Regions from separate parts of the Streptomyces sp. NPDC022552 genome, predicted to be linked through region 1. Evidence: predicted binding sites of a transcription regulator. Region 1 holds the regulator's gene; the other holds the start of a gene.
The links. The regulator HspR, encoded in region 1, represses chaperone genes until heat shock. The targets are predictions, from matches to a motif close to TTGAGNNNNNNNNNCTCAA.
Positions count from the first base shown of each region.

Region 2: a site for HspR is predicted at 1,729-1,747, ahead of lon (endopeptidase La). Genes of this name have one in related genera too.

Region 1 is NZ_JBVHGJ010000014.1:747-4,150, forward strand. Features, by position in the region: gene grpE (nucleotide exchange factor GrpE) at 1-323, shown strand, start outside; gene dnaJ (molecular chaperone DnaJ) at 354-1,544, shown strand; gene ACZ3OF_RS28800 (heat shock protein transcriptional repressor HspR) at 1,549-2,001, shown strand; gene ACZ3OF_RS28805 (hypothetical protein) at 2,091-2,564, opposite strand; gene ACZ3OF_RS28810 (helix-turn-helix transcriptional regulator) at 2,567-3,404, opposite strand, start outside.
Region 2 is NZ_JBVHGJ010000008.1:295,396-298,799, reverse strand. Features, by position in the region: gene ACZ3OF_RS22580 (RNA polymerase sigma factor) at 1-166, opposite strand, end outside; gene ACZ3OF_RS22575 (zf-HC2 domain-containing protein) at 243-992, opposite strand; gene ACZ3OF_RS22570 (GNAT family N-acetyltransferase) at 1,003-1,638, opposite strand; gene lon (endopeptidase La) at 1,770-3,404, shown strand, end outside.

The sequences.
Region 1 (3,404 bases):
CCCGGGACCACGGCGAGCTGGTGGGCGGCTTCAAGTCGGTCGCCGAGTCGCTGGAGACGGTGGCCGCCAAGATGGGGCTGCAGCAGTTCGGCAAGGAGGGCGAGCCCTTCGACCCGACGATCCACGAAGCCCTGATGCACAGTTACGCACCGGACGTCACCGAGACGACCTGCGTGGCGATCCTGCAGCCTGGGTACCGGATCGGCGAGCGGACCATCCGGCCCGCGCGCGTGGCGGTGGCCGAGCCCCAGCCCGGGGCGACGCCGGCCGCGAAGGAAGAGAAGTCGGCAGACGAGGAGAGCGGTGGCCCCGAGGAGGGCTGACGCGAAGATCGTCCGAGAGGAGGGACGTCGATGAGCACGAAGGACTTCGTCGAGAAGGACTACTACAAGGTTCTCGGCGTCCCCAAGGACGCCACCGACGCCGAGATCAAGAAGGCGTACCGGAAGCTCGCCCGCGAGAACCACCCGGACGCCAACAAGGGCGACACGAGCGCCGAGGCGCGCTTCAAGGAGATCTCCGAGGCGAACGACGTCCTCGGCGACCCCAAGAAGCGCAAGGAGTACGACGACGCCCGCGCGCTGTTCGGCAACGGCGGCTTCCGGGCCGGCGGTCCGGGCGCGGGCGGCTCGTTCAACTTCGACCTGGGTGACCTCTTCGGCGGAGCCCAGGGGCCCGGTGGCGCGGGCGGGGCCGGCGGCTTCGGCGGCGGCCTCGGCGACGTCTTCGGCGGACTGTTCAACCGGGGCGCGGGCGGCGGCGCGGGGACGCGTACGCAGCCGCGCCGCGGTCAGGACATCGAGTCCGAGGTGACGCTCAGCTTCACCGAGGCCGTGGACGGCGCGACGGTGCCCCTGCGGATGTCCTCCCAGGCGCCCTGCAAGGCCTGTTCGGGCACCGGCGACAAGAACGGCACGCCCCGGGTGTGCCCGACCTGTGTCGGCACCGGCCAGGTCTCGCGCGGCGGCAGCGGCTCGTTCTCGCTCACCGACCCGTGCGTGGACTGCAAGGGGCGCGGTCTGATCGCAGAGACCCCCTGCGAGGTCTGCAAGGGCAGCGGGCGGGCCAAGTCCTCCCGCACCATGCAGGTCCGCATCCCCGCCGGTGTCGCCGATGGGCAGCGGATCCGGCTGCGCGGCAAGGGCGCGCCGGGCGAGCGCGGCGGGCAGAGCGGCGATCTGTACGTCGTCGTGCATGTCGACGCCCACCCGGTCTTCGGCCGCAAGGACGACAACCTGACCGTCACCGTGCCCGTCACCTTCGACGAGGCGGCGCTCGGCGGCGAGATCAAGGTGCCGACGCTGGGCGGCCCGGCGGTGACGCTGAAGCTTCCGGCCGGCACCCCCAACGGCCGGACGATGCGCGCCCGCGGCAAGGGCGCGGTCCGCAAGGACGGCACGCGCGGCGATCTGCTGGTGACGGTGGAGGTCGCGGTGCCCAAGGAGCTCGACGACAAGGCCCGCGAGGCCCTCGAGACCTACCGTCAGGCGACGGCGGGCGAGGACCCCAGGGCAGAGTTGTTCCAGGCCGCGAAGGGAGCTTGACCCGATGGACAGCAGACCGGGACGCAGCCGTAATCCGTACGAACTGACCGACGAGACGCCGGTGTACGTCATCTCGGTCGCGGCCCAGCTGTCGGGCCTGCACCCGCAGACGCTGCGTCAGTACGACCGCCTCGGTCTGGTCTCGCCCGACCGCACGGCGGGCCGGGGCCGGCGCTACTCGGCCCGTGACATCGAACTGCTCCGTACGGTCCAGGCGTTGTCGCAGGACGAGGGCATCAACCTGGCGGGCATCAAGCGCATCATCGAGCTGGAGAACCAGGTCGCGGCGCTCCAGCAGCGGGTCGCCGAGCTGTCGGCGGCCGTCGAGGGCGCGGCGTCGGCGATGCGCCAGCGCGAGGCGCAGGTGCACGCCTCGTACCGGCGCGACCTGGTGCCGTACACCGACGTCCAGCAGGCGAGCGCGCTGGTGGTGTGGCGCCCCAAGCGGCCCGAGTAGTTCCCCCGTTCCCGCGGCGAGGCCCCCTCCGATTTCCCGGAGGGGGCCTCGCCGTATGTCCGTACGGCCGGTGTGCGCGCCGCCCGGCGTTACGGGATCAGTTCGGCGACGATGTTCGTCGCCGTGTCCCACCAGGGCGCGCCGCCGGTGCCGAAGGCGGCGGCGAGGGCGGTGCCGACGGCCCGGTCCAGCGGCTCGGGTTCCGTGCCGGACGCCCACTCGGCGTCCACCCGGCCGTCCCCGGAGGACTCCAGGGTCCCCAGGGGGCGTCCGTCGCGCAGCAGCCGGCTCTCGACGTACGAGCAGGGCACGAGCCGGTAGCGGGTGCCGGAGACCACGGCGTCGACCCGGTACGAGCGCCGCAGGAGCCGCCCCCGGCCGGGCCGGATGCGCGCGGGCGCGCCGTCGACGGTCAGGGCGAGCCGGGCCGCGCGCCGGGTGCCGATGGGGATCAGCGGCTCGGGTTCGTCGCCGGGGGCCCGCACGAGCTCCACGGTGGGCATGTCGTGCCCGGAGACGCGCAGGGTTCCCGCGGGGCCGTCGAGGTCGATCTGTACGTACACGTTCAGTGTTCCTGCTCCAGGATTCCGGACTGGGCGATGAGGTAGCCGAGCTGTGCCCGGCTGCCGCTCCCGAGGGCGGAGGCGAGCTTGGCGATATGGGCGCGGCAGGTCCGGACGTTCATGCCGAGCCGGCGGGCGATGGCCTCGTCGACATGGCCCTCGACGAGGAGTTTGGCGATGGAGCGCTGGATGCCGCTGATGCCGTCCAGCGGCGGCTGGTAGGTGACCGGGTTGTCCAGGGGGATGGCCTGGAGCCAGAACTGCTCGAAGACGCCGACGAGGTACTCGACGAGCCCGGTGTGGCGCAGTTCCAGGGCGACCTGGCGGTCCCGGCTCGCGGGCACGAAGGCGACCTTGCGGTCCACGATGATGAGCCGGTCGATGATCTCCTCGAGCGTGCGGACCTCGACCTCGGGGCCGATGCGTTCGAGGTAGGCCAGGGTGATCGGCTGGTGCCGGGCGGTGTGCTGATAGAGCGTCCGCATCCGGATGCCGCGGCCGAGCAGGGGCCTGACGCGGCGTAGGGCCTCGCCGAAGGTGTGGGCGCTGCGGCCGCTGCCGGGCTGCACGGTCAGCAGCTCGGAGGAGCATTCGGCCACGACGCGGTCCAGGGAGGTGTTGATCCTGGTGAGGCCCTCCAGGACGGTGATCGCGTGCGTGGTGGTGGGGTCCTGCACGCTGACCGACATGAATGGCTCGAACGCGTCGGAGAGTTCGATGCTGAGGCGTCTACGCTCCTGGATCTCCTTCTCGATCGGGAGCAGGAGACGGGCCAGGGCGGCCGAGGGGGGAACCGGCCGGAGCCACTGCACGTCGTCAGGGTCGGGCCGCAGGAGGTCG
Region 2 (3,404 bases), on a different contig from region 1:
CCCGTACGGTCTCCTCGTCCGCGCAGCGCCGGGCCAGCCGTGCGTGCAGCCATCCCGCGTGCCGGTCGTACAGCACGGCCAGCGCCTCGGTGTCCCCGCGGGCGACGGCGCGCAACAGCGCTGAGTCGTCCCGCTCTTCTGCCCGTTCGGGGCGCAACAGTCTCACGCCCCTCTATCGCTCGGCGGACGGCCGGCGGTTCACGCCGGGGCCGTGGCCGTGTCGATCCGGGGCGGGGTGGGGGTCAGGGGCCGGTCGGGGGGCCGCCGTCGGGGAGGGCCGAGAAGACGCGCTGCAGGGCTGGAGGGCGCTCGCCGTCCGCGGCGACGACGACCCGGTACCGGTACGTGAAGACGTACTGGAACCCGTCGTGCACCGGCTGCCCCGTCGGCCGCGTGGGCACCTTCGCGTAGGCCGGATCCTCCAACGCCGCGCGCAGCTCGGCCACTTCGGCGGCGGTCATACGGCCCGTGCGCGGCGACTCCGTGCCGGACCGGGTGGTGTAGCTGCCGTCGTAGTGCACGATCAGCTGGTTGCGGACACCGGCCAGCCCGCCGTTGACGTTCACCTCGACGAGGACCTCGCGCGGACCGGGCTCATGGTCGTTCTTGACGGTCCCGTCCGGCGCGGTCGGGGCCGGCGGGACGGAGACGCCGCCCGTCCCCGGGGGCGTCGGCTGCGCTGTCTCCTCCTGGGCCGCGACCGGCCCCGGCGGGGTGCCCTGGTCGCCGCAGCCGGTCAGCGCCAGTGCCGGAACCAGTGCCGCCGACGCGGCCCACAGCCTCGCGTTACCACCCTTGAGCGTCATGGACACGATCCTGCCCTCACCCGATCCGGTTGACCAGGGCCGCGTGCACGGCGTCGAGACGGGGCCCGTGAGGCCCGCCCCGTCCGCCAGGTCGACGGCGTCCACACACGCCCGGCACCGGTCGAGATGAGCCTCGGCGTGGCCGAGGAGGTCGGGGGAGAGCTCCCCGCGCGCGTACGCGTCCACCCCCGCGCCGCTACGCGTCCCGCACGATCCCCGTCAGCGGGCACGTGTGACGCCAGCCCAGCGTGTCGTACAGCGCCAGGCCGTCCCGAGTCGCCGAGAGCACGCCCGTCGCCGCGCCCGCCTGTGCGGCCGCCGCCTCCAGCGTGCGCATCACGTTCGCGCCGAGACCGCGGCGGCGGTGGCCGGGGTGCGTCTCGATCTGGTCCGCGACCGCCGTCGCCCCCGTCGGGGCGATCTGGCCGCGGGCCGCGAGCGTGCCGTCAGGCGCCACGATCCGGACCCGGATCACACCGTCCCTGGTCTCCGTCGTCCGCGCGTACCCCTCCGGAGCCGGCGGCCGCGTGCCCGCGTCCAGGAGCTTCCACATCATGTAGCCCGGGTCGTCCGGGACGGTCCACCCCGGGGTGATCCACTCCGCGACCTCCTCCGGTCCGGCCATCACCTTCAGCCATGCGTGCGGCTCGGTGATCTCCTGGCAGAGCTTGCGCACGGACACCGCGTCCGGCGCGGGCAGGACGTGCCGGAACACGTGCGTCGGCAGGCCGACGTCGATCCGCCAGCCCCAGGGCTCGACGACGGCGGGCGGAGCGCCCCGCGAGACGGTCCAGCCCGCCACCCAGGCAGACGTAATAGTCATGGTGTCCATGGAGGCATTACATGGCCCTCGCTTCGCCCTGCGCCAGAGTGATCGCTCAGAGCGAACAACGCTCGGGGAACATCCACGGGCTCACGTGCATTGAGTCCACATAGCTCAACTTGACTGCCGAAGGGGAGATCATGGCTTCGACGTCCTCACCGCTCACTCTGCCTGTGCTGCCGCTCGACGACGAGGTCGTGCTGCCCGGAATGGTGGTGCCGCTGGACCTGTCCGACAACGACGTACGCGCCGCGGTCGAGGCCGCCCAGGCCGCCGCCCGTTCCGGGGCCGGCAAGCCCAGGGTGCTCCTCGTGCCCCGGGTCGACGGGACGTACGCCGCGACCGGTGTCCTCGGCACCGTCGAGCAGGTCGGGCGGCTGTCCGACGGCGACCCCGGCGCGCTCATCCGCGGCCGTGGCCGCGTCAGGATCGGCGCCGGTACGACCGGCCCCGGCGCCGCGCTCTGGGTCGAGGGCAGCGCCGTCGAGGAGACCCTGCCCGACCCGCTGCCCGGCTCCGTGACCGACCTGGTCAAGGAGTACAAGGCGCTGGCCACCAGCTGGTTGAAGAAGCGCGGCGCCTGGCAGGTCGTGGACCGCGTCCAGCAGATCGACGACGTGTCCGCCCTCGCCGACAACTCCGGCTACTCGCCCTTCCTCACTCTGGAGCAGAAGGTCGAGCTCCTGGAGACCGCCGACCCGGTGGTCCGGCTCAAGCTCGCCACCGCCCAGCTCCGCGAGCACCTGGCCGAGCAGGACGTGGCCGAGTCCATCGCGAAGGACGTCCAGGAGGGCGTCGACAAGCAGCAGCGCGAGTTCCTGCTGCGGCGCCAGCTGGATGCCGTACGCAAGGAGTTGCGCGACCTCAACGGCGAGACGGACGGCGACGAGTCCGACGACTACCGGGCTCGTGTCGAGGCCGCCGACCTGCCCGAGAACGTCCGTGAGGCGGCCCTCAAGGAGGTCGAGAAGCTGGAGCGGTCCAGCGACCAGTCCCCGGAGGGCTCCTGGATCCGCACCTGGCTCGACACCGTCCTCGAACTGCCCTGGAACGAACGGACCGAGGACCAGTACGACATCCAGGGCGCCAAGGCGATCCTCGACGCCGAGCACGCGGGCCTGGAGGACGTGAAGGAACGGATCACCGAGTACCTGGCGGTCCGCAAGCGGCGCGCCGAGCGCGGCCTCGGGGTCGTCGGCGGCCGTCGCGGCGGCGCCGTCCTGGCCCTGGTCGGCCCGCCCGGCGTCGGCAAGACGTCGCTGGGCGAGTCCGTCGCGCACGCGATGGGACGGAAGTTCGTCCGGGTCGCGCTCGGCGGCGTACGGGACGAGGCGGAGATCCGCGGCCACCGGCGGACGTACGTCGGCGCCCTGCCGGGCCGGATCGTACGGGCGATCAAGGAGGCCGGGTCGATGAACCCGGTGGTCCTGCTCGACGAGATCGACAAGGTCGGCTCCGACTACCGCGGCGACCCCGCGGCCGCGCTCCTCGAAGTCCTGGACCCTGCGCAGAACCACACCTTCCGCGACCACTACCTGGAGGTCGAACTCGACCTCTCCGACGTCGTCTTCCTGGCGACGGCGAACGTCCTGGAGGCCATCCCGGAGGCGCTGCTCGACCGGATGGAGCTGGTGCGGCTCGACGGGTACACGGAGGACGAGAAGGTCGTCATCGCCCGCGACCACCTGCTGCCCCGGCAGCTGGAGCGCGCGGGCCTGGAGCCGGGCGAGGTGGTCCTGGAGGACGCGTCGCTGCGGAAGCTGGCGGGCGAGTAC